2 regions of the Pedobacter sp. ASV1-7 genome follow, and region 1 is predicted to be linked to the other one. Evidence: riboswitches for the same ligand, from Rfam matches in the RefSeq annotation. Region 1 holds a riboswitch; the other holds the start of a gene.

Region 1 (15,964 bases):
AATACTGATTTATCATATTTCATTTCCTGAATCTTTCTGTTTGCTGTGGGGAAAATCTCACAAACAAAACATTATTAAAAATGAAACTTAGTAACAAATTATTAATTGCAATGAGTGCCGGCTTTATCCAGCTTGGATCTACTGGTACATTGCGTGCTCAGGAAGTTGTTGACCTGAACGATGTGGTTATTTTTGCAACAAAAAATGATCAGAAACAATCACAAACCGGAAAGGTAGTTACAATTATCGGTCGCGAAGTATTAGATCGTAGTCATGGTAGAAACCTTACAGATCTGTTAAATGAACAGGCTGGAATTGTAATAGGAGGTGGAACTCTTAATTCAGGCTCCAATAAAAGTCTCTTTATGCGTGGAGCAGGTAGCGGCTATGCTGTGATTTTAATTGATGGAATTCCAATGAACAACCCAGCTAGCATTGGTGCTACTTTTGATTTACGTGCATTTTCTATTGATCAGATTGATCGTATAGAAATACTTAAAGGAGGCCAATCTACAATTTATGGTTCGGATGCTGTTGCCGGGGTTGTAAATATCATTACAAAAAAAGGATCACAAGCAGGAAACAGTGTATATGGAGTAGGTAGTTATGGGACATATAATACCTATAAAGGAACTTTGGGGATGAACTATCATAGTAATGATTTTTCGTACAATATTGGCTATACCCAAACTAAGACTGATGGGATTTCTGATGCTGCAAATCCGGTAGGTAACACTGATGTTTTTGATAAAGACGGGAATAAAACATCGGCTGTGAATGCGAATTTCTCTCTTAAAGCTACAGATCAATTGAGCATAAGTCCTTTTATACGTTATTTTTATGGGAATTATGATACAGATCAGGGTGTTTTTAAAGACAATCCGACAAGCTATGTTAAGTTAAAGCATTTTAACAGCGGCATAAATACTAAATACGATTTTGGTACTGGTAAAATCAACTTTAATTATAGTTATGAGAATTCACAATTAGCCGATCCTACAGGTTATGTCCCTTTTTCAGAAGGAAAAATGCATCTGGTAGACTTATTTTATAATCAGAAAATAGGTTCAAAATTAGATGTGTTGGTGGGGCTGGATAACAGAGCTACAAGATTAAGTACAAGTTTAGTTGCTTCTACCAATCAGTTCAGTACTTATGCATCCATCTTTGCACATGATTTAAGTATTTTTAACCTGGAAGTAGGAGGACGTTATAATAAAGCAAAAGCATTTGGAGAAAATTATACTTATAACATTACACCATCTATCAATGTTGTAAAAGAAGTGAAGATTTTTGGAACCATTTCAACAGCGTTTAAAGCACCTAATTTAGATTATCTGTTTACACCTTATGGAGGAAACTTAAATCTCGTTCCGGAAGAATCGAAGAATTACGAAGCGGGTGTTAATTTGAACCTGGCTGATCAGAAATATACACTTCGTGTTTCAGGTTTTAAACGGGACCTGACCAATGCAATTGTTTATGCGGGTAATGGATATATCAATCAGCTAAAGCAAAAGGTTAAAGGCTTTGAAATTGAACCTGCAGCACAACTTGGTATTGTGAATGTAAGAGGATATGTGGCGTATGTAGAGGGTAATGAATATACTTATCTGACCAGTACTGTTCTGGATTATTTATTCCGCAGACCGAAAAATATTTATGCTATAAATGTAGGTGTACAGGCTACAAAGGATCTATTTATCAGCACTAATTTCAAATACAATTCAAAGAGCTATGATGCCGATTATGATACAGGTAATGTAGTTAATCTTGATGCTTATAAGTTATTGGGGGTATATGCTGAGTATACACTTATTAAAAAGCAATTGAGATTATTTGCAGATCTTAAGAACGTATTGAATGAGAAGTATACGGAGATATACGGATATAATAGTATGGGATTCAATATGAATGCAGGACTTAGCTTTACAATTAAATAAATGAAGAATCGCAATATGCTGATATAATCAGAATTGTGTGATATATAAATAGGCTGTATTATTATGATACAGCCTATTTTGTTTAAAATGTTTTTCGGTATCTAATTAATGGGTACCTTTGCAACGCTTTTGGTTCCTGATAGTATTGTGCTGTCTGGATTAAAAGGGAATACGGTGTAATTCCGTAACTGTCCCGCAGCTGTAAGCTCTATTAAAAACGGTATTCAAATCCGTGCCACTTTTCAACCTCAAAGGGCCATGAAGGGGAAGGCAGGATACCGGGAGTAAGTCAGAAGACCTGCCATTCGCATTATGATTTCATAGCTTTCGGGGATTGAAGCTAGGAGTGAGTGCTTAATTATTGTATTTCATTTCCTTGATCTAAAACTGTTTGCTGTGGGTAACACTCACATCAAAATGATAAAGAATAAACTCGTCTATAAAGACGTTAATTATTATTTATTGGCTTTCGCTTTGGCGATATGGTCAAGTATTTTTGTGCCCTTAAATTCATTTGGGCAGGTTGCTGATTCGGTTAAACGGGGTATACCGACTAAGTTTAAGGCAGATTCTTTAAATAAAGTAAATCAGCTCAATGAAGTTCAGATCAATAGCGTCAAGATCACTCGTCGCCAAACATCTTCTACACCTTTACAAATCCTTTCAGGGGCAGAGCTCGAACGATTAAACAGTTTATCTGTTGCTGATGCCGTTCGTTTCTTTTCTGGCGTGCAATTAAAAGATTACGGGGGTATAGGAGGCTTAAAAACGATTAACGTACGCAGTATGGGTACAAATCATACTGCTGTATTTTATGATGGTGTGCAGCTCGGTAATGCGCAGAACGGGCAAGTGGATCTTGGAAAGTTTTCTTTAGACAACATCGAAGAAATAGAATTATACAATGGGCAGAAAAGCTCTGTTTTTCAGTCGGCCAAAGGCTTTTCCTCTGGAAGTGCACTTTATTTAAATGCCAAACAGCCTGTTTTTGAACAGGGACAATCGGACCATTTAACTGCCACATTTAAAACGGGTTCATTTGGTTTAGTTAACCCATCTGTTCGCTGGCAAAAGAAAATTAACGATCGGGTATATACTTCGATAAGTACAGAATATAAAAATGCACATGGCAGATATAAGTTCCATGATAGCAATGGTACTTATGACACGAGTATGGTTAGAAAGAATGCCGACATAGAGACTATGAGACTCGAAGGCGGTCTTTATGGCAAGCTGGCTGATAGCAGCATGTGGAGTGCCAAGATTTATTTCTATACTGATGAGCAGGGACTACCTGGGGCTATAGTGAACAACGTATACGACTTCACTCAACGCTTATGGAATAGGAGTTTTTTTGTACAAGGAAATTATAAAAAAGAAACCGGTAAGTATAACCTTATGGCATCTGTAAAGTATGCCAATGATTATTCCAGGTATCTGGATCCAAATCTTGTTAAAGATGATGGATTAACTAATAATATTTATAAGCAGCAGGAATGGTATTTAACCCTTTCTAACCGATATAAAATTAATTCTTTATGGGATGTTGTATTGTCTGCTGATTACCAGCGTAATATTTTAGATGCCAATCTATATCGTTTCCCATATCCCACAAGGCAAACTGTATTGCTTGCATTGGCGACAGAAATCCACTTAAACAGATTAAACATTCAGGCCAATCTACTTGGAACTTTAGTTAATGACGAGGTTAAACAATATTATTCTGCAGGAGATAAAAATGAACTTACACCAACAATAATGGCTTCCTGGCAGCCTTTCAGTTCTAAAGAGTTCCGCTTACGTACATTTTATAAGCATATCTTCAGGATGCCAACTTTTAACGATCTGTATTATACGTTTATTGGTAATACTTTTCTTAAACCAGAATATACCCGACAATATGATCTTGGTTTTACTTATATCAGGCAGTTTGAGGGTAAATGGTTAAACCAAATCAGTATACAATCTGATGCTTATTATAATATAGTAAAGGATAAGATTGTTGCTGTTCCAGGGGCTAATCTGTTTAGATGGAGCATGCAAAATTTAGGACGTGTAGAGATAAAAGGATTAGATGTAAATGCGCAATCAGCCTGGGAAATTACATCATTATTAAAGGCAAATGCAGGATTTACCTATACTTATCAGCAGGCACTTAATGTAAGTAATGTGAATTTAAACTATAAGCATCAGATTCCTTATACACCAGTTCATAGTGGCTCTGTAATAGCTGGGTTGGATTATAAAAACATTGGTTTTAATTACAGTTATATCTACACAGGGGAACGCTATGACCAGAGTGCAAATATCGCTGTTAATTATGTTCAGCCCTGGTATACTCACGATGTTGCTTTTCAATATCATAAAGCAATAAATCAAAAAAACATCCGGTTTCTGGTCGAAATAAATAACCTGCTAAATCAGACTTATGCAGTCATTACCAATTTCCCCATGCCTGGACGCTCATATCGTTTAACCTTATCCTATTCTTATTAATGATGAAATATAAAAAGATACATTTTTTAAGTACTATCCTACTTTGTACGCTAATTTTTAGCGCTTGCAGAAAGGATTTAGAACCAGTAAAGGATGACAACGAAACTGTTGTTCCGGAGCCATCTTCTGAATTGAAAGGCTTTTATCTGCTCAATGAAGGAAACATGAATATGAACAAAGCTTCGTTGGATTATTTTGACTTCAATTCAGGTTTATATAGTAGAAATATTTATGGTCAGGCTAATCCTGAAGTTGTAAAAGGTCTTGGAGATGTGGGGAATGATATGGCTATATATGGTTCCAAGTTGTACGTAGTAGTCAATATATCCAATAAAGTAGAGGTGCTGGATGTTAAAACAGGTAAAAAGATCAAGCAAATTGATGTGATCAATTGTCGTTACATTACTTTCTATAAAGGCAGTGCTTATGTAAGTGCTTATTTAGGAGAGGTTGGAGATCCAAAGGCTCCTAATGGGGTAGTGGTAAGGATAGATACGACCACATTGCAGGAAGTGCAAAGGGTATCGGTAGGTAGACAGCCAGAAGAAATGGCTATTGTTGGTGAAAAATTATACGTTGCCAATTCAGGTGGCTATAGTCCACCTAACTATGAAAGAACAGTTTCAGTAATCAATTTGAATACTTTTCAGGTGGTAAAGAATATTGATGTAGCTGTAAATCTTCATCGACTCAAAGCTGATCAATACGGTGATCTGTATGTAACCTCCAGGGGTGATTACTATGATATTCCATCCAAACTTTTTGTAATTGACACCAAGACTGAAACCATTAAAAAGAAATTTGACATTGGTGTAAGTAACCTGGTTATAGATGAGGATCATGCTTATTACTACAATACTGAGTTTAGTTATATAACCGGCGAAAACGTAATTAATTACGGTGTTTTGAATATAAAAGATGAAGTGCTGACAGACCAAAAGTTTATAACTGATGGAACTGAGGGAAGTATAATGATCCCTTATGGTATTGCTGTTAATCCGATTACCAAGGACCTATATGTTACAGATGCGAAGGATTATGTTTCGCCAGGAACATTGTATTGCTTCGATAAAATTACTGGAAAAAAGAAGTGGTCAGTTCAGACCGGAGATATACCTAATAAGCTGGTGTTTGTTTACGAGTAGAATTCCCTGATATATTTTAAAAAAAAATATAAATGTCAATAAATCAGAGGTATAGTATAGTTAATTAAATAATAAAATCAAATAAATAAAAAACAAATTTATAATTATGAAAATCAAAAGTTATCTACTCCTGGCGTGTTTATTCGTCATTACATTATCCGCCTGTAAAAAAGATAAATCAATACCTGCTCCACAAGTTGAAATGGGGGATTCAAAAAAGGATGTTGAGGGTAAATTAAATGAAAAACTTTCTTTTTCGGCAAGCGTTAAAAATGGAGTAGCCTTTCAGCAAGAATGGAAACTGGATGGAGAAGTGAAAAGCACAGATAGTATTTATGAATTTACTCCAATTACATCGGGTATTTACCTAATTGAATACACGGCTTTTAATAATTCAGGTACATTCAGTTTTCTATATACCATCAATGTAGAAGCTCCCGTTATACCTGTTACTCCGGAAAGTTCTATGTATGTAACAAAGCTTTTTGAGTATAATCCTGCACCTGGACAATTTATAAATAAAGTACCTGGAAATCTTATAAGTGCAGAAGGAATTCTTGGTAAAAAAGGAATGGTAACCTTAGGTGCTTGGGGTGGAAACATTATATTGGGCTTTGATCATACCGTTATTAATGGTGAAAAGGAAGATATTATTGTTTATGGAAACGCAATGGGCAATTTTGCTGAACCGGGAATAATATGGGTAATGCAGGATGAAAATAACAACGGAAAACCTGATGATACCTGGTATGAAGTAGCGGGAAGTGAGTTTGGAAAAGCAGGTTATAAAAGAAACTATTCAGTTACTTATACCAGGCCAACACCAGATACTGATCCCATCCCATGGAAAGATAGTGATGGCAATACAGGTTTTGTAGCAACAAATACTTTTCACAAGCAGAGCTATTTTCCATTATGGATAACTGGCAATGAATATACATTAACTGGTTCTATACTACCATCTTCAGGTATTGATATGACTAATCCTAGTTATATCACCAGTGCACCTTTTGCATGGGGTTACGCTGACAATACTGCTGGAGGGGATAAGATAGATATTAGTAATGCGGTAGATAAAGATGGTAAAAAGGTATCATTGAAAGGTATTGATTTCATTAAAATACAAACAGCTTTACAAGCAAATATGGGCTGGCTGGGAGAATTGTCTACGGAAGTACTAGGGGTCGCTGATCTTAGTTTAGTAAAGTAAAATCATTATAAATGAATAAAATTAGTTTTAAAAAGGTAGCGTTAGTACTGGCATTTGCCAGTACTTTACTGTCATGTAATAAAGAGGATCTGGTTATAGATGAGATATCTGAACCAGGTAAATACGAGAACGGTTTTTTTGTGATCAACGAAGGATGGGCTTTTACTGGTACAGGGTCCATCAGTTTCTTTGACTATGAATCAGGAACACTTAAGGATAGTGTTTTTCAAAAGGAAAACCCAGATAGCGACGGCTTTTTGCCAAAAAGTTCAACTGTGCAATTCGGCGCTAAGTTCAATAATAATATTTATGTAGTGAGCAAAGCGAGGGGGCCTGTTGTGGTAGCTGATGCTAAGACTCTGAAAGAAGTAGGGCGAATTCCTGGTTCTGCAAGTTATGATTGGCGTGCTTTTGTTGGTCTGGATGAAAATCGAGGCTTGTTAAGTAGCAGCAATGGGGTACATGTAATTGACCTTAAGAATCTTAATGTTTTATCTAAACTTTCAGGTGTGTCTGGGCAGACTGGTGACATGTTAAAAGCTGGTAAGTATATCTATGTGCTTAATCAATCAGCTGGTGCGGTTATATACAATGCTGAAGATTTTAGTGTGGTTAAGAGAATAGCAGGAGTTACATTAGGTTTTGCCCAAACGCCAAACAAAAAAGTATGGTATACAAAGGATAAATTCCTGTACAGTTCTAATCCTCAAACTTTGGAAACAGACAGTGTGGAGCTACCATTTAAACCTGCAACTACATGGGGGACTTGGTTCTCTTCTCCAATCATTGCTTCAACAAAGAATAATACAGTGTATTTATTGCAGGCGCAAAACTATGGTGGTGGTAAGGCAATGTATAAATACATTGAGGGTGATAAATCTTCTCTTAATCAAGCTTTTATTACTACGCCGGCAAAGCAATCATTTTATAAAAAGAACCTGGGTTATAATCCGCAAACTAATCAGATTGTTACCACCACAGTACAGGACGGCTTTGGTGAGAACTACCTGGTCAACAATATCTATTTTTACAATGCAGAAAGTGGAGAGCTGATTAAGCAAATACCTTATAGCGGATATTATTTTCCTTCAATGTTTGTATTCCATTAATGCTGGAACATGATCATTAAGGGGTGTTTTTATTATCCGTAGAAATAATATAACTTTGTATAATAAATTGATATAAACATGTCTGGAACTAAATTTAATCCAAGTACAATAATTTTAGTAGCTATTGTTGTACTGGTTAGTGCTTTCCGCATTGCGGCGCCTTATTCTGATGATTTTAAAGAAATTGCAAATTTCTCTGCAGTAGGGGCTATTGCTTTGTTTGGAGGAGCCTATTTTAACAATAATTTTAAAGCTTTTGGTTTTCCTTTAGCTGTATTATTGATAAGTGATATTTTTATTGCCCAGACTTCTGGATATGGATTTTTCTATGGTGGATGGTACTGGACTTACATAGCCTTTATATTAATGGTATTGGCAAGTAAAGCGTTACTTAAGAAAAAGAATTTACAAAGTATGGTAACAGCAACTCTTGCTGTGGTTTTGATTCACTGGATTGTTGCTGATATTAGTGCAATGTATACGCCAGGATTATATCCACCGACATTAGCGGGTTTTGGTGCTTGTTTGATCGCGGCTATCCCCTTTGAGCTGAAGTTTTTATATGGAACTGTAATATACGGTGCTATTATGTTCGGTTTTATGGCATGGTATCCGGCCTTAAGCTTTAAAAAGGGTTTAAGTGCTTAATTAACAAGTGCAACTTAACAATCATAAAAAAAACGTTGCCCTTCGGAGCAACGTTTTTTTTATGATTGTTTTTTATTGGTTAACCGCCACCTTTAACTCTGTTTTGAATATCTTCACTACCAGTTCTCCTTTCTTTTTTAACCAGATTCTGGTTTCCGAAACGGTAAGAAAAGGAGAGGATTGCCCTGCGGCTGTCAAAGCGAATATGGCTGCTCATATCTATATTTCCATAAATGGTATTGCCTCTGAGCTGTCTGCTTTGAAATATGTCATTTACGCTTAGCTTTATGGTTGCTTTTTCATTTAAAATAAGCTTTTGTGCCCCTGCAGAGACCATATAATTGGCTTTGTATTTCGAGATTCCATAAACTGAACCTCCGTTGTAAAGGCCATTTAATTCAATTGAATAGCCTTTGCCGGCTTTGAAACTATTTTGTGTATTGAAATTAAAACTTGTAGCATTACTGTTAAAACTGCCACTTTCTCCAGTGCCCTTATATTCGTTACGATAGACATTAGCGAAATGTGTACCCGACCACCACTCCGTAAAAGCAGTAGAAGCCGTAAAACTAATGCCATAATTGATCAGGCGGTTTAAGTTCAAGGGCATTTCATACGTAGTATTGATATCATCAATCTGTCCGTTCATCCAGGTCATCACATCGCTGGTCTGACTATAATTAATTGCTGTGGTATACTTTTCTTTAAAACTATGACTCAATTGAATGGTATTGATAAGCTCAGGTCTTAAAAATGGATTACCCTGGTAATATAATAAAGGGTCCCTGAATACGCGAAATGGATTTAGATCACCATAGTCGGGCCGTTCTATTCTGCGACTATAGGCAAGCTGTAACTGGTGGTTTTTGCCCATTGGCTTGTTCACAAAAACACTAGGGAATAGTTGGAAATAGCTACGGGATATTAATGAATCCGTAGTAATCTGGTGTCCCTCTGTATGTGTGTATTCACCTCTTAACCCTGCTTGTATACTAAAGCTTTTAAATGATTTGTTGAAGTTTAAATAACTAGCATGAATCTCTTCTTTGTATTTAAAATGATTGCTGCCATTGTTATCATATTCCCAATTACCATTATTAAGCAGATCATATATTAAGTTATTGTCAGAATTGGTAACACTACTTTTAATTCCGGTTTCTAAATTTAATGTTTTGCTTATCGGATCTGTATAATCAAGTTTTGCAAGATATACATTTGTTACAGCAGGCACATAACCTCGTCTGCTGATATCCGTATTGGGTTGGTTTGGTGCAGCCGCCAGTGTTATAGTGTTCAGATTAAGATTTGAAGTAAAACTATTGCTCGCAAAGTCTGCATCAGCAGAAAGTTCCCTGCCTTCTTTTTTAAACTTATAAAGGTAATTCAGGTTGTAGGTCAGATTTTCCCAGTTTTGTTTATCGTAATTGCTGGTAGCCATATTGCTCAGTAGCATACCTGCATTATTGCTTAGTAGATTGCTGGTCTTGCTATCATGCGTATACTTACCTATATTTCCATTTATAAGAATGCCAAGAGCACTATTGTCGTTTAACTGATAATCAACACCCAGTCTGAAATTATTAGTGTGTAATGGCTCATTTGTTTTCGTATGTTGATTCGAAGTCCGGTCAGGTGTTCCACTAGCAATACCAGAGTCATAAAAGTTTCTTACAAAATCAAGATATTCTGTTTCTCCACGATATCCATAATTATAGCTTCCATAAAAATTTACTTTACTTGTCTTGTAATTAAGACCAATCCCACTGCCATATCTGGCATTTCGGCCAGCTCCTCCATTTAAAGAAACTGTGCCATTAAAGCCTGTTAAAGTATTCTTTTTCATTTGGATATTGATGATGCCTCCATTTCCAGCTGCATCATATTTTGCAGATGGGTTGCTCATGATTTCAATTTTAGAAATCGAGTTGGCATTGGTTCCTTTTAATAAAGTGCTTAGTTCTTTTGGAGAGAGATAGGTCGATTTTCCATTGACCATAATCATCACACCGGGGCGACCTTTTAAAGAGATTTTACCATCCTGATCTACAGTTACTCCAGGTGCTTTTTCTAACAATTCTAAAGCTGTGTTTCCCTCTGATAAGATACTGTTTTCAACATTAATTATTGTTCTGTCTATACCTTGTTCAATCAGCTTTTTCTGCGCACTGATAGTCACATTGCTAAGCAGTTTTGCATCTTCAAGTAAAGTAAGTTTGCCCAGATGTATATGTTGGTTATGGACAGATATTTCAAATATTTTAGATTGATGGGAAGTAAAGCCCATCGTACTGATCTTTATTTGATAATGCCCCTCAGGGATGGCTGGAAATTGGAATATACCAACCGTATCAGTTAACGTTCCTTTTAAAGTTTGTCCGTCTTTATCCATTAATGCTATAGAAGCAAAGGGGAGGGCTTGCCCATCGGATGAGATTACTGTTCCAGAAACCTTTCCTTTTGTTTGTTGAGACAGGGCAGTCAATGGGTTATAAAATGAGAGCAGTATCAGCAAAATAAAGGGCAAAGGGAAGCCTGTAACAAGGTTTTTACCCGTTGTTAATTTTTGTGTTTCCATAAGATTAGATTAAGAAATAGCCAGTTTTTTTTCTTGTGGGGCAGCCTTTTTTGGCTTAGTACTTTTTGTCGATTTCTTCTTTTTTCCCCACCAGATATAAAAGCCTGTTATAGGTAAAGAGGCACAGATTAAACTAGCCAGGAAGAAAAGTATTTTTGTAGTCAGGCCACCAATAGCACCCACATGTAAACTAAAGTTTGACCTTCGAAGCCATGTAGCCAGGTCGGCATCACGTATTTTAGATTGAGAAGCGGGGAGCTGTTTTAAAGTAAACTGATCAAGATAGATGTCTCGCCAGATACCGTTTTTCATATCTGTACATACATAAATAGTTGATGAAGCTTCCTTTCGGAAGGATACTATAATCTCGTCCTTATTAAACTCTCCAATTTCATGTCTTCCCATGAGCCATGCTTTATCAACCTGTTCCAGCATTTTGGTCTGTCCTGTAAATGTAGTGTCAGAAACAGACTGTATCCGTGGTTTATTTTCACCACCTGCTAACCAGAAGACGCCTGAATTAAACCAGGAGAAGCTCATAATCAATCCGGTAAAGGCAAATAATAGCGCTATTGTTAAAGAATAGAAGCCTAAAACATTATGTAAGTCATAGTTTACTCTTTTAAACCTTGCTTTCCAACGCACTTTAAAGCTTTGTTCTATTCCTTTTTTGTTCCATTTTTTTGGCCACCAAAGAATTACACCACTAATTAGTAACAGGAAGAATATTAAAGTGCCCCAGCCAACAAATATTTCTCCGATTTCTTCGGGCATCCATAAATGAAAATGACCTTCTTCAATGAAATGAAAGAAATCTTCATGATCAACCATGGCAACCACTTCGGCAGTATAAGGGTTTATATAAACGATGGAGTCTGAGTTTAAAGTAAGATGAGCTGTACGGCCTGCACCATGATACCATACACTTTTAACAGTTTTTTCAGGTAAGGCTTTGGAAACTGATTCATGCAATTTTGATGGGGGCAGAAAATCTGTTCCTTTCTGCTCTACATGTAACCACGGAGAAGTTAATTGTCTGATTTCCTGTTCAAACACAAGAATGCAGCCGGTTATACTTAAAATAACGACGATGATCCCGGATGCTAATCCAAGCCATAAGTGTAACCAGGCATTTATTTTTTTTAAAAGCATTGATTGTGAAAGTAAAGGGTAAGTATTAAGTATTTAAATAAACAGGCTGTCCAACCTATAGACAGCCTATTTATTCGGTATGATTATTTTATTAGATCCAGACGTTCGATAGTGTTAGCTCCATCTACTTTAGCACCACGTGTTACAGCACCAGTGCTGATGTTGTATTGATAGATATACATTCCTTCAGGTGTGTTTGCACCAATATGGGCTATACCATTATTTACCATTACATTTTGACTAAATGGTACAGCTATACTTTTAGGTATGTTTATTTTTGTTTTTGTCTCGTTGACTACATCCACAACATAATATTCTGTGATATACAATGTATTATAAGAACTAGAAGAAGTAATTTTTGTTCTGTCCAATATTTTAACAATCGCTTTCCCATTTCCAAGATAGAACAATCCTAATGCTTCTTCTTTAGTTCTGTCAGTAAGCTCATAGAAATAATTAGGATCAATCTGCGTAGTACCACCTTTTACTCTATATATGCCAAAAGGTAAGTTTGCATCTCCGGAAGTCCAGATGTTTGGAGAAGCTAAGAAATAAGCAATTCCATTGTCTGTAAAAGAGCCTTGCATATGTAGTGTATAATGTTGTGGCATACCAAAACGAGTGTCCTGACTAACAACAACATTGTTCATTGCCGGGTAATCCATAGCAGCAAGGTAGGTTGTACGGTCGGAAATATCATTAGAATTAGCCGATTGCGTATAGGTTAAATATAGTTTTTCACCCACAAACGCTGCATTATAACCCCAGAAATAATAACCAGGTTTTAATCCCGGAACGTTAATGTTTCCACTTGAAGTAATGGTCATCGTTTCTACATTCAGGATAGCATATTCAAATTGAATAGCTGCATTACTACTAAACAGAACCAGGGTTTTATCATCTTTCCACTTATAAAAGCTAGAATAGAATGCCCAGCTGATTTGTTTGAAAGGGATTTCTTTAACAATTGTGTTTGTTTTATTATTGGATGTATATTTAATCAGGTTACCAGAATCATTATCCAGACCATAGTAAAAACCATTTTTAGTGGTTATGGTAGTTAAATTTGTAGCAACCCCATTACCTGCGGTAGTAATTGTTCCTGAGCTTAAAGAACCGGTTTGTACCAGATAAGATGAAGCTGGACTTCCTGCTAATACCCTTAAGCTATATATGTTTTCAGTTTCAGGTTCTATAACATCAGGTGTTTTGCTTTTTTTGCAAGAACTAAATCCTACAGCGAGTACTGTCGCTATACACAGTGCTGAGACTGGTTTTTTGATTGATTTTAACATAAAGTTTATTTTGAATTATTGTGTTTCTATTGTTATTTGATAAAATATCTGAGTTTCATGAAGAATGATCTTCCTGGTTTTTGTAGCCTGAAATTATCGTAGGTTAATTCATCAGTCAGATTTATACATTCAGCAGATATGTTATACTTTCCATTTTGAAATGAGTAGGATAGTGCTGCATTATGAGAGAGTTGCTGAGGAATTTTGTTGTTTGATTCCTTGCTTCCCCGGCTTTCCCAATTCAGATAAAACCAGTGTACATATTGAGTAAACCAGTTGAACTGTATTCTGGAATTTTTACCAATCAGGTCGTTTTTACCAATTCCAAAATTTGCATTTCCATATAACCAGGGTTGGTTAGGAATATTATCTCCGTAAGTTGCATCGAGTTTATCGGTTCCATACACATACTGTTGGTTATTCTTTACCTGCTGATAACTGGCATTTGCTGAAAACTCTAATAATTGGGCATATCCATATTTTATTTCTGTTTCAGCACCAGAGACCCTGGCTTTTCCAACATTTTCATAAGAGGTATAAATACCTCCACCATTTGGAGAACTGTAAATAAAATCTCTTGCATCTCTAAAGAAGTAAGCAGCTTCTACAGCAAACCTGTGGTTGTTTAGCTGATAATTATAATAGGCTCCAAGGTTAATGTTATCACTTACCTCTGGTTTTAATTTTGGATTTGAAGCTGTGTTGATACCATTTCCAAACAATTCTTCACCTTCCTGTAACCTGTAAGCATGCTCATAAGAGAATTTTAAACCAATATTTTCGGTCAGTTTATATCTTGAAGCTAAACCGTAACCCAGATAATTGTTTGTTGCACTGGTATCTGTTTTTGTCCATGAACTGGTTTGCGAGAAATAAACTGCATTTCTAACAAAGGTACCTAGTCTGTAAAATTTTGTAAATACGGTATTGGTTAGTTTTTTATCAAACAGTTGATTTTGATAGGCTAGGCCCATTACAGTTTTATCAATGGTATTTGGAATATCGAAAGCATTGTTATCTACTTTGTTTATATCTTCAATAGCCGACCTGCCGAAATGATTATAGGTATAATTTAGATTTAAATCCTGGTTGTCATTAATTTTATAGTTAAAATTAGCTCTTACTATACCCGCATTATTTTTATAGTGATAAATGGTTTTGATATCTCTTAACTCTCCGGCAATTGATTCTAATTTACCTTTGCCTCCCCATCCATAAGAGTTTGTTGCTGTATCCACTACATCAGATCTATCTAAAGACAATGAACCTGTAATGTTTGCTGTTAGTCCTTTAATAATGAAGTTGTCTTTTTTATACTTTATAGATGGCATGTAGAAGTTTCCTCTGGTATGCACACCACCAAAAACTTTGTTTTGGCTAGCCCCGGTTTGTAATTCTTTATATAAATTGGAGTAAGCAAAACCAATTGTTATCCTATCAGCCCATGATTTGTTATTGAGGCCTACATCGAATTGTCCCATTGTAGAGCGATAGGCATCATGGAAGCGTCTAGCATCTTTAAGTACCACTTCATTGTTTTCGGTAACCTTAATTGCTGCATCATATTCAGGATTATTTCGCATCATATAATTGTTATCGGAATAATTGTGAAAACCACTAAAATTGAAGATCAAATCTGTTTTTTCATCAGTAAAACGACCATTGAGTGCTGCCCTTGTGGTATTAAAGGAGCCATAGCTGTAACTTGCATCCAGAAATTTTGAGGTATGCTGATCTGTAATAATATTTACGGCACCACCTAAAGCATCAGAACCTAATTCAACTGGAACCACCCCTTTGTAAACTTCAATTCGTTCTGCTAGATTTACAGGGATATTATTTAAAGACATCGACCCACCAAAGCTCTCCATTGGAATTCCATCAAGAAAAAACCTAACCTGTTTGCCTGACAGGCCATTTAATGAGAATTTGAAGTCAGAACCAAGTCCACCTTGTTCTCTTATTTTTATACCAGTACTTCTGTTTAATATCTGGTTCAGATCCGCAGTCGTATTTGCATATTTCTTTGTTTCAATGGCGTTTACTGAAAACCCTGATTCCTTAATCTCCTGAACCTTGGTTTTTCCTTGAATATTAACATTTTGTAATTGTTGCTGATCCTTTTTTAGAGAAAAATTTACACTTAAATTTTGATTATCACTTACAGTAACTGTTTTTGATTCTTTTAAATATCCGAGGTAGGAAACGGTTAAAGTATATACCCCCGATTTAATATCAACTAATTCGTAATAGCCCTGTTCATTAGATGTAGCACCAATCTGGCCCCCCTTAACTTTTACTGTCGCTCCGGCAATGGTTTCATTTCCATCTTTAATGTAACCAGAAATGACAGACGAAGATTGTGAAAAAGCTTTAAAGGAAATTACGCTG
Region 2 (15,964 bases), on a different contig from region 1:
CATTAGCTTTTTTATAATTAAATATTCATTTTGGGTACAAACAGTGTATAAGTTTGAACCAACAGTTCAGATTAACTGCGAATGTTTGATTAAGAAAACCTATTCTGTGGAGGATGAAGAATTTTAAAACTATTTGTTGGCAGTTCAAAGAAAATTTCAACAACCAGATGCTTTTTTACGATATAAGCCGGCACAGCTAAACTAATTATTGGTTTCACCAGATAATGATCCTGAAAGTTCTTTTTCTGGGCTTCCTGTGCCTGTTTCTTTTCCTTCTCTTCTGCTTGCTTAAGCTTTTTCATCAGGAAACACTTACCCTCACAATGTAATTCAGGTTTATCCCTGTTCTCACATAAAGTACTGGCAATATAATCCCGGTTCAGTTCAAAACCAGCATAAATAAACAGCTGACTAAACTGAGCAGAGCTTAAGGCAAATAATAGAAATATGGCAGTAAAACTTCTTAGCATTTTATTCTTTCAATAAAATATCCATATCACTCATTAACTGCGCTACCTCACCGTCTACAGTACCATCGTAAAGTCCTCTTATTCTCTTTTGTTTATCAATCAATACCAGATACCCCTGATGTACAAAACCTCCCGGTGCAGCTTTATCCTCTTGTGCCGACACCAAATAGTTTCGCTCAGCCAAAGCATAAATTTCATCTCTGCTACCCCATAAGTATTCCCATTGTGTACCTTCAATGCCTAGCTTTGTTGCATAGCTTTTCATTCTTGAAGGCAGGTCATATTTTACATCAATAGTATGAGATACTAATTTCACTTCAGGATTGCCTTTATACTTGTTATAGACCTTTAAAAGGTTCCTGTGCATGACCGGACAAATGGTTGGACAAGAAGTAAAGAAAAAATCGGCCACGTAAATCGTACCATCAAAACTCTTCTCAGTTACTACAGTACTATCCTGATTCAATAATTTAAAAGCAGGTATATATCTGAATGTTGAATCAATGATCGTCTTTCCATTAACAACTCTCTCAGTGGTTTCCAACTGTATAAATGGCAAACGCTTAGGTTGATTATTGCAACTACTAAGAATTGCGAATAATAAAATCAAATAAATACCAAAACTCCTTATCATTTCTTAAACCTTTCCAGGTAAGCATTAGAAGAAGCAATCTCCTTTTTATACAAACTATCTACCGCAGCAATTTTAGCCTTTTCATCCTTAAAATACTGTACTGCAACCTCATTGGACTTACCTGTAACATCAGGTTCAAAATTATGCATCCAATCATTCATACTGTCTTCAGCTATAGTCAAATCTTTAATCAAATCGTTAATAGCATCTTTTTCTTTTAGTGTATCTATTTCAGGAAACCTTGTTTTTAAACCTTTCAGATCTCTAACAAGCGTATCCAATTTCATCTGATTGTTAACAACCATTCCATGATCAGCCATGACAACATCATGAAATTTCATCACCTCATCACGTACTGCTTTATAATTTGTCTCTTTATTTTGTGTTGGACTACAAGCAACTGCAACAATTGCTATAAATGCAATTCCTAATATATACTTCATTTAGAATAGAGTTTTTTAAAAAAATATTGATTGTACTTCAAAAGAGTACATATAAATAACACCCTACATAGTACGAATGCTATATGGGCCATACTTGAACTAAAATTTACCTTCTCTGAAGAGACCTCAGGCGCTTTTGCCCTTCAGCAAAAACCGACTGAAAGGAGGTCAACGAGACAATTAAAAATTAACAAAAGCCTCCGAGTTAAATGCCAGTCTCAGAAGAGAATGGTTAATTTTAAATTTTATCTTTTAAACCTTTGGCGGCTGAAAGACAGAATTTTCAATATTTTGCGGGATTCCCATTGAAGCAGGAATATGGAGTTTCATTTCCTTTAGAGGAAACTGTTTAAAAACCATTGGAATTACAACCAGTGCTTCTTGAAAATGAATATTTTGACTTTGACGTTCTTGCTTTTGTTCCTTTTCTTCAGCTTGTTTCAGCTTTTTCATCAGGTAACATTTCCCTTCGCAATGTAACTCAGGTTTAGCTTTGTTTTCACAAAATTCTGCAGCAATATATTTCTTGTTCAGCTCAAAGGCTGTGTATAAAAATAAATTTGAGAAATTTATTGTCAATACACTAAACAAAAGCAATATGGAAACCGGTTTCAGTAACATTTTGTGGCAAATGTAAGGATCCTGATTTAGGATTACACCATAATCCCTGCATTATTTTAAAATAGATATGCCCCTATTAATCTTCTATAGTCATTTAGTCTTTTTTAGGCTGGCGAAGCTTCCCCCATTTAAGGTATGTTGCTCCCCATGAAAAGCCTGCACCGAAGGCAGTCAATATCATTTTATCGCCGTATTTGAAATCATCTTTAAAGTCCCATAAGCACAAAGGAATAGTGGCAGCCGTAGTATTTCCATAACGATCGATGTTTACCTTTACCTGCTCCGAAGATAAACCCAGGTAATCACCTACAGATTGTATGATTCTTAAATTTGCCTGATGAGGAATAAGATAATCGATTTGTGAGCTTAATAATTCATTTGATTTCAAAACCTCATTACAAGTATCCGTCATACCCTGAATTGCAGCTTTAAAAACCACTCTACCATCCTGACGTACATAATGGAGTTTGCTATCAAGTGTTTCTTGTGTAGCAGGGTGTTTTGATCCTCCTGCAGTAACAATAAGATTTTCTTTACCAGATCCGTCTGTTCTGAAGAAACTATCCATTAATCCTACAGGATCTTCTGTTTGTTCCAGTAAAACCGCACCTGCACCATCACCAAAAAGTATACAAGTATTGCGATCCGTATAGTTAACAATAGAGCTGTTTTTATCTGCACCTATTACAACCACCTTTTTACAACGTCCGCTTTCAATCATACTCGCGCCCAATGTTAAAGCATATAAAAAACCACTACAAGCGGCATTGGTATCAATTCCCCAGGCATTTTTTAATCCTGCTTTTTCGCACACCATACTTCCGGTACTAACCATCACATAATCAGGAGTTGAAGTTGATACAATTACACAATCAATTTCATCCGGATTTACATCACCATCCTGCATTAATCTTTGCAGCGCATAGGTTGCCATATCTGAAGTAGCAATCTCTGGATCATTTACAATCCTTCTCTCCTTTATTCCAGTCCTAGCAATGATCCATTCGTTATTGGTATCCACCATTTTTTCGAGGTCATGGTTACTTAAAACCGTATCTGGTACATAACCTCCAATCGCGGTAATCACCGCATTTTTCCTTATTCTCATTTGTGCGTACGTAATTCTGTAAAATAAAGGCAGGCATAACCCTGCCTTTATTTTTTACAAAGTTACAGCTTCTTCCACATATTCTCGCAGTACTTTTGCAGCAGAAACCATTTCTATTAACGCTTTTTTTGTTTCATCCCAGTGACGGGTCTTTAAACCGCAATCAGGATTCACCCAAAGTTGAGCTGAAGGAATAACTTTTTGTGCTTTTTGAAGCAGAAAAACCATTTCTTCTTTAGCTGGGACACGTGGTGAATGGATATCGTAAACTCCTGGTCCAATTTCATTAGGATATTTAAAATTGGCAAATGCATCCAGTAATTCCATTTGCGACCTTGAACATTCAATGGTAATGACATCTGCATCCATATCTGAAATATTTTGAATGATATCATTAAACTCAGAATAACACATATGTGTATGAATCTGCGTATCGTCTTTTACCCCACTTGCAGATATCCTGAAAGCACGAACGGCCCATTGTAAATAATCTTGCCAATCAGATTTACGTAAGGGTAAACCTTCCCTAATTGCAGGTTCATCAATCTGAATGATCTTAATACCTGCTTTCTCCAGGTCTACCACTTCGTCCCTTATTGCCAATGCGATCTGTGTACAGGTTTCAGATCTAGGCTGATCATTTCGTACAAAAGACCATTGCAATATGGTTACAGGTCCTGTAAGCATTCCTTTAACCCATTTGTTGGTTAATGACTGGGCAAAAGCAGACCATTTAACTGTCATAGGCAAAGGGCGATAAACATCTCCATAAATCACAGGAGGTTTTACACAACGACTACCATAACTTTGTACCCATCCGTTCTTAGTAAAAGTAAAACCAGCAAGCTGCTCACCAAAGTATTCAACCATATCATTACGTTCAAACTCCCCATGAACCAAGACATCTATACCGGCATCTTCCTGAAAACGAATTGTTTCCTCCGTTTCCTTTTTGATCAGCTCATTATATTCCTCAGCACTTAAATCACCCTTTTTATATTTTGCCCTCCAGCTACGTACTTCCTGCGTTTGTGGGAAAGAACCAATAGTAGTTGTAGGAAATAAAGGTAAATTTAAGGCCTGCTTTTGTAATTGCTGACGAACAGCAAAGGTATTTTTCCGTTGATCATCCTCGACAGTAATACCAGCTACACGTTGCTTTACAGCATTATTATGAATCAGATCAGATGACTTTCTACTTTCATTAGCTATTTTGTTTGCTTTTAATTTAGGAATGGCTGTCTTAATGTTCAACGCAAGTTCATTTAAAACAGCGACTTCATCAATCTTTTGTCTGGCGAAAGACAACCATTGCTTAATCTCAGCACTTAATACAGCTTCATTAGTCTCCAGTTCCAAATCACAAGGCGAATGAATCAGTGAGCATGACGGACTAATCATTAGTCTGTCATGGCCAATTTTGTCAGCCGCAGATTTGATTAAAGTTAAAGAAGCATCAAAATCATTTTTCCAGATATTCCGACCATCTACAAGACCCAAAGACAGTCCCATATATGCAGGGATATCAGCTAATATCTCCTTCAGTTGCTCAGGACTACGTACCAGATCTATATGCAAAGTATGAACAGGCAATGAAAGTGCTAGTTCCTTATTGTCTTGTAAAGCACCAAAATAAGTGGCCAATAAAATTTTTAATCTTGGAAAGCGCTTTTTAATTTCAGCGTACACATATTTGAAAGCTTTTCTATCCTTCTCTGTAAGATCTAGTGATAAAAATGGCTCATCAAACTGTACCCATTCTACATGTTGTTCTTCCAGTTTTTTAAGCAATTCTAAGTAAACCGGTAAAAGATTCCTGATCAGATCTATCCTGTCAAATCCACTTTCCTTTTCTTTACCCAGTAATAAGTAAGAAACCGGACCAATAATTACAGGCTTGGTTTTAATACCCAGCCTCACACTTTCCTGATATTCATCCAGCAGCTTGGTTGAAAACAATTTAAACTGCTGATCTTTTAAAAATTCAGGAACGATGTAATGATAATTGGTATCAAACCATTTGGTCATTTCCATTGCTGTAATATCTAAACCATCCTTTTGATAACCTCTGGCCATTGCAAAATAAAGGTCAAGCTCTGTATTACCTTTGTTGAGGATAACTTCATGATAACGTTTCGGTATTGCACCTACTGTAAGTGATAAATCTAAAACCTGGTCATAAAATGAAAAGTCATTTGATGGAATCAGGTTTATACCCGCTTCCTTCTGCATTTCCCAGTTTTGCTTACGAATTTCACGACCAGTTTGAACCAGCTCCTGAATAGTTGAATTGCCTGACCAATACTGCTCGCAGGCTTTTTTGAGTTCTCTTTTACTACCAATACGCGGGTAGCCCAGATTGTTTGTTAGCATTTTTTTGCTTTTTAATTGATGAAAAAATCAGTTAAAAGCTCTCTTGCTGAACTTCGCAATGCTGTCGAAGAATGAAGAATATGAAAATACAATGTATAAGACCGGGATAACGACATGCTGCCCACACCGTATCACCAATAATACATCAAACCTAAACATGCTTCATATCGCGAAAGCAAAGTCAATTCGATAAAGGCAGGTCTCCTGACTTGTAACATTTTTACCATCCTTCCCATTTCAATAACGAAACAGTGGATATACTAAGGGTAAAAACTTTTATGTTACTTACAGTTGCGCGACAGTTCGTGATTTACACACGATTCCCTATTAATCTACAATTAAGTAAAACCATTACCGGTTGATGAAGAAAGTAAAGAACTTTATCTGGCGTAAAGGTACTATAAAAAACTTTCTTTTGATAATACTGAAGCATCCCTTAGTTAATCCTACCCAGGTACATGCTATTGGCTACGGCTTTCCTGTTTAAGGAAGTCATACCTACATAAACTTCAAGTGTTTTACCTACAAATGGTTCTTGTATCTTAATATCACATTCCTTGTAGGCTCTGTTAACGCCGCCTGTAAAACCAAATGACATATTCAATTCAGGAGAATAAGCTACAAACATCAACTGATCATTAAAGGCTGTCTTTTTTACCACATCTGATTTCCATGTCAGTTTAAGTATCTCAGAGTCTTCAAGGATCATTTTTACATCATTAATCATAGGCAGTTTACCTACACTTAAGATCAGCTTACTATAATCTGCCTCCAGATCAGGATATACCCCAGAAATCATGGTGTTGTAGTTCGCCGAAAATGCAGCACTGATTTCAGTTTTCTCTACAGCTTCATTAGCAAATCCAACAGTAATAAATTCATGAAAAGGCACTAAAATTAAGTTCATAAACTTCAACTTTTCTTGTGTGGCTATTTGTGCCGGACTACTTTCCCTTTTATTCTTCTTCTTTTTAGGGACAGTCCTTAAATAAGGGATACTTTTCCAGGTAGCACCCACAACTGGACCAATCTTTCCTGATACCGGGCCTAATATGCCCTTTCTAATTTTTGCCATCTTGTTTTCCTTTCTTGGTTAATTAATTATTATATTTATTAGTCTTTTATAATCATCTTCTGTGAGTCCTCTCTTATTTATTACTTGCCATTAATTACACAAAAGGCTAAAAAATGCCTTTTAAATGCTTTTTATATGACCCCAGGTCATACAGAGTCATACAAGACTCATTAGAGACTCATACAACACTCATAGTTATTATAATCTTCGATCTAACTAAACCCTGTATATCAGCCAATTACATCAATAAATCTTAAAAAAAGATGTATTAACGAGTAACAACAAAAAAAAACAGACCTAACAATTAAATCTGTTTTACTAATATACTATCCAAAAAATCCGTTGTCAAGTTCCCTGAGTTCCCAACGCAGGGTGTAAACCTTTGACAAAACGCGGTTTAAACACCCGCCAGCGCGGCATTTTTTTTCTACAATGTATCAGATTTTTTACATTAACCATCATTAAATTTAACTAACAACCGGTAACGAAAAGTAAAACTTACTACCTTCCCCTATTGAACTTTCGACCCAGATATGACCATTTTCTGCTTCAATAAAATCTTTCGAGATGGCAAGCCCCAATCCCGAGCCCGACTTATTACTTCCATCTGTAGGTACCTGAAAGTACTTATCAAACAAACGTTTCAGGTATTGTTCTTCAATACCTTTTCCAAAATCGCGAACAGAAAATTCTATCGCATCATTATTTTCGATAACCTGCACAACTATTTTCGATTTTTCTGCACTATACCGTAAAGCATTCGACAAAAAGTTCACCAGTACCCAAGCTGTTTTTTCAATATCTACACTTACTTTCGGAAGATTATTTCTAGAAATAAGTTCCAGTTCTATAGCCTTTTGTTCTGCTTGAAAACGAACTGCATCGATAGCATAAATCGCTATCTTTTTAGGGTCAGTCTTTACAAAATTCAATTGTAGGTTACCTGTTTCTACCTGTGCAAGATCCAAAAGCTCGGAAGTTATTTTTAACAAGCGACCACAATCTTCTTTAATATGTTGAACCAGTTCTTTTTGTTCAGTGTTCATGATTCCTACCCGATCATCATCCAGTAATTTCAAACTCATTTTAATGGATGATATTGGCGTTTTCAACTCATGTGATACAGTGGCAATAAAATTTGTTTTAGCCTCATCCAATTCTTTAAACTTGGTTATATTTTTAAGCACATAAACTTGCCCAGCTGCTTTATCGGTCTGCACAGTCGCATTATCAGTATTATCTTCATAATTCGGCACGCTGATATCTCTTCTTTCCAACTGAAAATAAGATTCTTTATGGTCTGCATAGATCTTCATAGGTTTATCATCAACAGACTCCTGCAAAATTCTATTCAACAGATCATTCTTCTTCCTCAATTCCATTGCGTTTACACCAACTACCTGTTGCTGATCTAGATTCATTAGCTGTCCGGCAACTTTGTTAAAGAAAAGAATTTCCTGTTTCTCATTGACTCCAATAATTGCATCCTGCATCTGTTCAATAATGGTTTCTATTCTTAATTTTTCAGACTGAATTTTAGCCAGGTTACTATTTTCCCATTTATTCAGTTCTGAAGTCATTGTATTAAAGGAATCAGCGAGTTCTGAAAACTCATCAGAACCTTTGAAATCCAGTTTTTGCTTATAATTCTTACGACTAATTTCACGGATGGCCTCAGAAAATTCACGTAAAGGATTGGCAACAAATCCAGGAAAGTTGACTATAAACGAGAATAGTATCAGGAAACAAATTGAGGCAGCAAAAATCACATACATGGCTGATTTTTCGATAGCAGACTGTGCAGCAGCATTTTTCCTAACTATAGCGTTCATATTCAGATGATCGATCTCTTTTAACTGCTTCCTGACTTTATTTAAAGACACTTGCTTTGCCGTCAGGGAAGATAATGGATCAATAACACCCTCGTAAGCCAATTTCAATGCATCAACTGCCTTTCCTTCTCCTTTTTCAGTAACATTCTTTTGTTCCAAATTCAATTGTTTATCGAACTGACTTTTGGCTTCAGGCGACAAAGGCAGCTCGTGCTCATCTAAAATTGAACGCATGTTACTCGTATAGTTCAGCGTCTCATAATTATCTTTCAAAATAACCTTCGACCTTATGGAAATTTCATTCATGTAGTATAATGAAACCGCTCCAAAAAAGAGTATCACCACGAATAGGAAGCCGAATCCGAGGCGAAGTTTGGTTTTTATTTTCATAATTATATTATTTATCTTTTTGCACTAACTCAATATTACTAAATCAGTTTCTGTAGCTGAAATGCTCCGCAAAAGTTGATTAAAAATTGCAGTTCTCATCATAATTTGAAATAAATTTAAATGGGGCTTACCTATACATATTGTTGTGATCTCTTTTTCTGCTGCAATTTTCAATATGGTATTGGGAATATTATCGTTTTTTACCTTAATCACTTCTGCTCCAAGTTCAGTAGCCAACTTAAAATTATTAATCAGATGTCGCTGTAAATCCAGTTTAACTCTGTCACCACTTTCCTTACTATTCTGAACATACAATACAATCCAGGGAGAATGATAATAAGAGGCCAGTCTGGCAGTTTTACGAATTACAATTTTTGCAGTTGCATTATTGGTAGAAATACAGGCCATAAACCGCTCCTGCCTAAGCTTAATTTGCTTTGGAATTTCTATACTGATCTTTCTTTCTAAATGATGCGCCACTTCCTTAAGTGCCATTTCACGTAATTGCAGTATTCTATCCGATTGAAAAAAATTATTTAAAGCGCGTTCAATTTTAGTCTTATCGTAAATTTTTCCAGACTTTAAGCGGTCTATCAATTCATCAGCCGTCAAATCTATATTTACAATCTCGTCAGCCAATTCCAGAATCTTATCAGGTATTCGTTCAGTAATGGGGATGCCGGTAATCTTTTCGATTTCCTCATTCATGCTTTCCAGATGCTGAATATTTACTGCGGAAATGACGCTGATACCCGCTTCGAGTATATCAACCACATCCTGCCAACGTTTCCCGTTTTTGCTTCCTTCCACATTGGTATGTGCAAGTTCATCGACAATCACCACTTCGGGATGAATATTAACAATTGCATTAACATCCATCTCTTCCAGTTCTTTTCCTTTGTAAAACAACTTTCTTCTGGAAATCACCGGAATACCAGCTAAAAGTGCATGTGTTTCTTCACGATTATGGGTTTCAATATACCCGATTTGGATATCTATCCCGTTCTTTAACAGTGCGTGTGCCTCCTGGAGCATTCTATAAGTTTTGCCCACACCTGCACTCATACCAATGTAGACTTTAAATTTCCCTCTTCTGGATTTTTTCACCAGGTCCAGAAACTTACGGACAGAACTCTCTTTATTTTCTTCTTCCATCACATGTTACCATTTTACGATGATATAGGCCTCTTTAATTAAATACCAAATTCCCAGTAACAGTATTAGACAAACACTTAAAACCGGGATCAGTTTGAGAATAGATTTATTATTCATTTTACTTTCTTTTACCAAAGGCAATCTTTTGCGATCATTAATAATACAGGACCAGCCGCACCAAAACCGGCCCTGTATAAGTTAAACTAAAAAGAAACTGCTATGCTGGCTGTAACAGCTACATTTGTATTTGTCGGATTATCATTACGCATAAATACTTTGTCTTTGCTATCATAAACCTTTCCTTCTAAACGTACCACAGCATTACTAACAGGAGCATAATCCATGTTTACGGAATATCCTGTTGTTTTAAAACCATTCGGAGTTTCTGTCGCGATAAATACACCATTTTTATCCTGATAATGCTCTACCCTTCCTGCTACTTTCCATTTGTCGGCAATTCGGTACTGCGCAATAGCCACAGGCGCGAATACTTCATTACGATCATCACTACCTTTAGCTTTTTGCTGGGTTCCATAGTCAATACCAACTGTTAAACCAAAATCATCGGTCAGTTGAAATATTCCATATACATCATGGTAAAAACGTTTTACCCTTACATCGTCAGCACCTTCTGTTCCAAGATAATTACTGTAATTTACAGTGATTTTATCTGTAGGTTTCCAGGTGAGTTGTAAACCACCCGCGGGTTTACTGTTTCCATTTAAGCGATTAATTCGCTGCCAACCGTTCAGATACAATAGCACTGCTGAGAACTTACCGTCATTAGATGCATAGCTCAATTTTGCACCTGACTCATAATAGGGTGTATTTTCTGAAGAGATGTTTCTGGTCAACACCCAGCAATCCTTAGATACTGCGCTTTCAAAGCCAATATGGGAAGAAAATATACCGGCATCAACCCAAAGGTTAATTGTTTTAGACAGCTTTAAACCAGCATTCGCTTCATAAATATTTTTCAATACACCCGGTTCGGCAGCAAGGTTTGCATTTGTATAAGTACCCGCCATTAAGGCTACGTTTGCACGAATTGTACCGTTGTCATAACTGCCTTTAATAAAACCAAGGTTAAGGTTCACCTCATTATGGCGGTTGTGTGAGTAAATGAAACCAGGTCTGTTGTTATCAGCAGACTTGTTAAAATCGTATCCATAATAAGTTTCCAAATATCCGGTTACTTTTATCTTAGGCTCTTCCTGTGCATATAAAACTGATCCTGTTGAAAGGGCTACGGCTAATGTTATGAGTTTTTTCATTTGTTTTTATCGTTGTTTTAAATTATTATTTCTTTAATTCGTCCAGGGCAACGTTAAGTTTCAGGACGTTGACTTTAGAAGGGCCAAACAAACCAAATAATGGTCCTTCGGTATTTTTCACCACCAATTCCGCTACAGCTTTGTCGGTTAATCCGCGGTTTGCCGCAACTCTTTTGATCTGCATAATGGCTGCCTGCTCCGAAATATCAGGATCCAACCCACTACCTGAGGCAGTGACCATATCCGCAGGGATGTCTGTTTTTTTCAGATAAGGATGATATTTCAACAAGGTATCTATCCTTCCTTCCACATCTTTCAGGTAATCAGCATTGGTCGGACCTTTATTGGAACCTCCTGAACCTGCCGCATTGTACCCAACAGCTGATGGTCTGCCCCAAAAATATTCTGGTTTGGTAAAAGACTGGCCAATCAATGCATAGCCCACTACTTTACCATTTTTTATTACTTTTTCGCCACTTCCTTCACCTGCACTGAATTTTCCAACAAAGGCGATAGTTAATGGATAAATGATACACAACAGTACCATAAGTACTCCTGTTAGTCTCAACGATTGTATGATGTATTTTTTCATGACAACATTCTTTATTTATGTATTTATTTAGATGATATCTTTCTATTAAACAAGCAATTAAACCATCAAAGCAATCGCCATATCAATTAGTTTTATGCCGATAAATGGAGCAATTACCCCTCCCAGTCCATAAATCAGAAGGTTTCTGCGCAGTAAAGCACTCGCACCAATTGGCTTATAGGAGACACCGCGTAAAGCAACCGGAATCAACAATGGAATCACCAACGCATTGAAAATTACTGCGGAGAGTATTGCTGTTTCCGGACTGTGCAGATTCATGATGTTTAAGCTGCTTAGTGCCGGGATGGCTACAATAAATAAGGCCGGAACGATGGCAAAGTATTTCGCTACGTCATTGGCTATAGAAAAAGTGGTCAGCGTGCCCCTGGTAATGAGCAACTGTTTCCCGATCTCCACAATCTCAATCAATTTCGTTGGATCATTGTCCAAATCCACCATATTACCAGCCTCTTTAGCTGCTTGTGTACCGCTATTCATTGCTACACCAACATCTGCCTGTGCTAATGCCGGAGCATCGTTTGTACCGTCTCCCATCATCGCCACCAGTTTACCCTGAGCTTGTTCTTCTTTGATATAGTTCATTTTATCTTCTGGCTTAGCCTCAGCAATAAAATCATCTACACCTGCCTTTTGAGCAATAAACTTAGCCGTCAAAGGGTTATCTCCGGTAACCATTACTGTTTTTACACCCATTTTACGAAGACGCTCAAAACGCTCGCTGATGCCCGGTTTAATGATATCCTGTAACTCGATTACACCCAGTGCTTTTTCATTTTCAGCAACTACCAACGGTGTACCACCATTACTGGCAATTCTTTTCACCTGCTCTTCGATATCCATGGGAAATGGATTCCCTGCAGTCAGCACCATATTACGAATAGAATCAAATGCACCTTTTCTAATCCTTCTACCGTCTGCTGTATCTAAACCACTCGACCTGGTTTCGGCCGTAAACTTGATGAATTTAGATCCTACAGGTGCTGTAGTAATCAATTTATCATCCTGTGAAGCAGCCAGCTCAATAATCGATTTTCCTTCTGGTGTTTCATCTGCCAATGAACTTAATACACAGGCGTCAGTAAAGCTTTTAATCACAATTCCGGCAGTAGGATAAAAGTTGGTAGCCTTACGGTTCCCAATTGTGATCGTACCTGTTTTATCTAGTAACAACACATCGATATCTCCGGCAGTTTCCACTGCTTTGCCCGATTTGGTAATTACATTGGCTCTTAGGGCTCTGTCCATCCCTGCAATACCAATAGCAGAAAGTAAGCCTCCAATAGTTGTTGGAATCAGGCAGACAAACAAAGAGATGAATGCTGCAATCGTAATTGGCGTATTCGCGTAATCTGCAAAAGGTTTTAAGGTGATACATACAATAATGAATACCAGTGTAAAACCAGCTAATAGAATAGTCAATGCAATCTCGTTAGGGGTTTTCTGACGTGAGGCACCTTCTACAAGTGCAATCATTTTATCCAGAAAGCTTTCTCCCGGCTGAGTAGTCACCTGTACTTTGATCTGGTCTGAAAGCACTTTGGTCCCCCCTGTTACCGAAGATTTATCACCACCTGATTCGCGGATTACGGGAGCAGACTCTCCTGTAATGGCCGATTCATCAATTGTTGCTATCCCTTCAATGATCTCACCATCTGTAGGAATAGTGTCTCCTGTTTCACAGATGAACACGTCTCCTTTTTGCAATTGATTAGAAGAGCGCATTTCAATCTTCCCATTGCTCAATACCACTTTTGCAGGTGTTTCTTCCCTTGTTTTACGCAAACTGTCGGCCTGTGCCTTTCCTCTTGCTTCCGCTATAGCTTCTGCAAAATTCGCAAAAAGAACAGTTAGCAAAAGAACAATAAACACCACAAAGTTATATCCGAAAGCCCCCTGACTACTATTCCCGATAGAATAAAGTGTAACAAACAGCATCACAAATGTTCCTATCTCTACGGTAAACATGACCGGGTTTCGGATCATCAAGCGTGGATCAAGTTTGATAAACGATTGCTTTAATGCTGTATTTACTAAAGCAGGTTCAAATAATATATTAGATTTTGTTTTCATTATAATTCTATTATTTAATTAGGGTAAAATATTCCGCTACCGGACCTAAAGTCAAGGCTGGGAAAAAGGCAAGCGCAGCGATGATCACGATAACTACGAATGTCATCAAACCAAAGGTTAGCGTATCTGTTTTTAAGGTTCCTGCAGATTCAGGGATGTATTTTTTTGAAGCCAATAACCCAGCAATTGCTACAGGGCCAATGATTGGAAGGAAACGTCCAAGGATCAGTACAAAGCCAGTCAATACATTCCAGAAGATATTGTTATCACCAAGTCCTTCAAAACCAGAACCGTTGTTTGCAGCTGCTGAAGTGTTCTCATAAAGCATTTCAGAGAAGCCATGGAAACCGGGATTGTTTAACCAGTTGGCGGGCTTAACAGCCCAGTTTGCTTCGGGGAAATATGTAACGGTATACGCAGCCAACGCAGTTCCAACCAGGATAATAAACGGATGTAGCAACGCAATGATAGAAGCAATTTTAACTTCCCTGGCCTCTACTTTGTGCCCAAGAAACTCAGGTGTTCGCCCCACCATCAACCCGGAAATAAATACCGCAATGATGATAAAGATAAAGTAGTTCAAAATCCCAACCCCACAGCCTCCGTAAAAGCAGTTCATCATCATAGCAATCAACTGCAACATACCTGTTAATGGCATTGAACTGTCGTGCATGGAGTTAACTGATCCTGTTGAGATAATGGTGGTTACAGTACTCCAGTAAGCTGTAGCCGTCGGTCCAAATCGAACCTCTTTACCTTCCATTGCTCCTGTCTCCTGAGAAATGCCCATTTTAGCAATTGACGGACTTCCTCCAGTTTCGCTAATGACCGTAGGCACAAGTAAAAGCATCATCCCCAAGGTCATAATTCCAAAGATTACCCATGCCATTTTCTTTCTGCGGATAAAGTATCCAAAGGCAAAGATCATAGCTATAGGTATGATCACCTGGGATATCACTTCTACCATATTGGTTAAGTAGTTTGGATTTTCTATTGGATGTGACCCATTTACTCCAAACCAACCACCCCCATTTGTACCGAGGTGTTTGATGGCTACGAAACCGGCGGCAGGTCCTCTGGAAACACTGACTGTATCTCCCTGAAGGGAAATGATTTGATCTTTACCCTCGTAACTGGTTGTAGTTCCGTTGAAAGCTAGAATAGTCGCTACGACTACAGAAAGTGGCAATAATAAACGGGTAATCGAACGGGTAAAGAATACCCAGAAGTTACCAAGACTCGTAGTTGTTTTATCACGGAAAGCTTTAAACAGTACTACCGCAGCAGCAATACCTGTAGCAGCACTTACAAACTGTAAGAACATGAATACGAAATGCTGTGTAAAGTAAGTTGCGCCACTTTCGCCGGAATAATGCTGTAGATTACAGTTTACCACAAAGCTGATAATGCTATTGAAAGCCAGATCGGGCGACTGTCCCAGGTTACCATCTGGATTTAAAGGAAGTTTATCCTGATAAATTAGTGCAAAAAAACCGTATACCAACCATACCATATTGATGGTTAGCAACGCTTTCATATGTTGTTTCCAGTTCATTGATTCTTCCGGATTAATTCCGGATAATTTGTAGATACCTTTTTCAAGGGGTTTTAGAAAGTCTGTCCAGACTTTCTCACCAGCAAACATCTTTGCCAGGTAGATACCCAGTGGTATTCCAATCAGCAAGGTCAGACCGTAAGTGGTAATAATGCCAAGTAATTCAGTGTTCATAATGATAGTTAATTAAAATTTTTCGGGTTTAATCAGCACGTATACCATATAGATAAATACTGCGATTGCGACAATGAGTAATGCGATCATAATTTTTAGATTTTTTCGAACCAGTCAATAGATTTGTAGAATACCCAGCACATCAGTAGCAGGGCAAGAAGAAGTACGATTGTTAAC

What was found. A riboswitch is a leader RNA that binds a small molecule or an ion and turns the genes downstream of it on or off. The one in region 1 is predicted to bind cobalamin.
Region 2: another riboswitch for cobalamin. It lies ahead of metE (5-methyltetrahydropteroyltriglutamate--homocysteine S-methyltransferase); the one in region 1 lies ahead of ABDJ41_RS18350 (TonB-dependent receptor plug domain-containing protein).

The regions. Positions count from the first base shown of each region.
Region 1 is NZ_JBEHBV010000008.1:241,831-257,794, forward strand. Features, by position in the region: gene ABDJ41_RS18345 (TonB-dependent receptor plug domain-containing protein) at 81-1,943, shown strand; cobalamin riboswitch at 2,057-2,263, shown strand; gene ABDJ41_RS18350 (TonB-dependent receptor plug domain-containing protein) at 2,361-4,439, shown strand; gene ABDJ41_RS18355 (YncE family protein) at 4,439-5,584, shown strand; gene ABDJ41_RS18360 (cell surface protein) at 5,691-6,794, shown strand; gene ABDJ41_RS18365 (DUF5074 domain-containing protein) at 6,806-7,903, shown strand; gene ABDJ41_RS18370 (DUF6580 family putative transport protein) at 7,982-8,551, shown strand; gene ABDJ41_RS18375 (outer membrane beta-barrel protein) at 8,631-11,126, opposite strand; gene ABDJ41_RS18380 (PepSY-associated TM helix domain-containing protein) at 11,136-12,278, opposite strand; gene ABDJ41_RS18385 (DUF4374 domain-containing protein) at 12,362-13,573, opposite strand; gene ABDJ41_RS18390 (TonB-dependent receptor) at 13,606-15,964, opposite strand, start outside.
Region 2 is NZ_JBEHBV010000007.1:184,536-200,499, forward strand. Features, by position in the region: gene ABDJ41_RS16815 (hypothetical protein) at 90-470, opposite strand; gene ABDJ41_RS16820 (SCO family protein) at 472-1,014, opposite strand; gene ABDJ41_RS16825 (hypothetical protein) at 1,101-1,547, opposite strand; gene ABDJ41_RS16830 (hypothetical protein) at 1,800-2,000, opposite strand; gene ABDJ41_RS16835 (beta-ketoacyl-ACP synthase III) at 2,263-3,276, opposite strand; gene metE (5-methyltetrahydropteroyltriglutamate--homocysteine S-methyltransferase) at 3,331-5,649, opposite strand; cobalamin riboswitch at 5,827-6,017, opposite strand; gene ABDJ41_RS16845 (DUF6266 family protein) at 6,086-6,724, opposite strand; gene ABDJ41_RS16850 (HAMP domain-containing sensor histidine kinase) at 7,192-8,946, opposite strand; gene ABDJ41_RS16855 (sensor protein KdpD) at 8,971-10,101, opposite strand; gene ABDJ41_RS16860 (porin) at 10,305-11,375, opposite strand; gene ABDJ41_RS16865 (K(+)-transporting ATPase subunit C) at 11,401-11,967, opposite strand; gene kdpB (potassium-transporting ATPase subunit KdpB) at 12,025-14,058, opposite strand; gene kdpA (potassium-transporting ATPase subunit KdpA) at 14,069-15,787, opposite strand; gene kdpF (K(+)-transporting ATPase subunit F) at 15,800-15,877, opposite strand.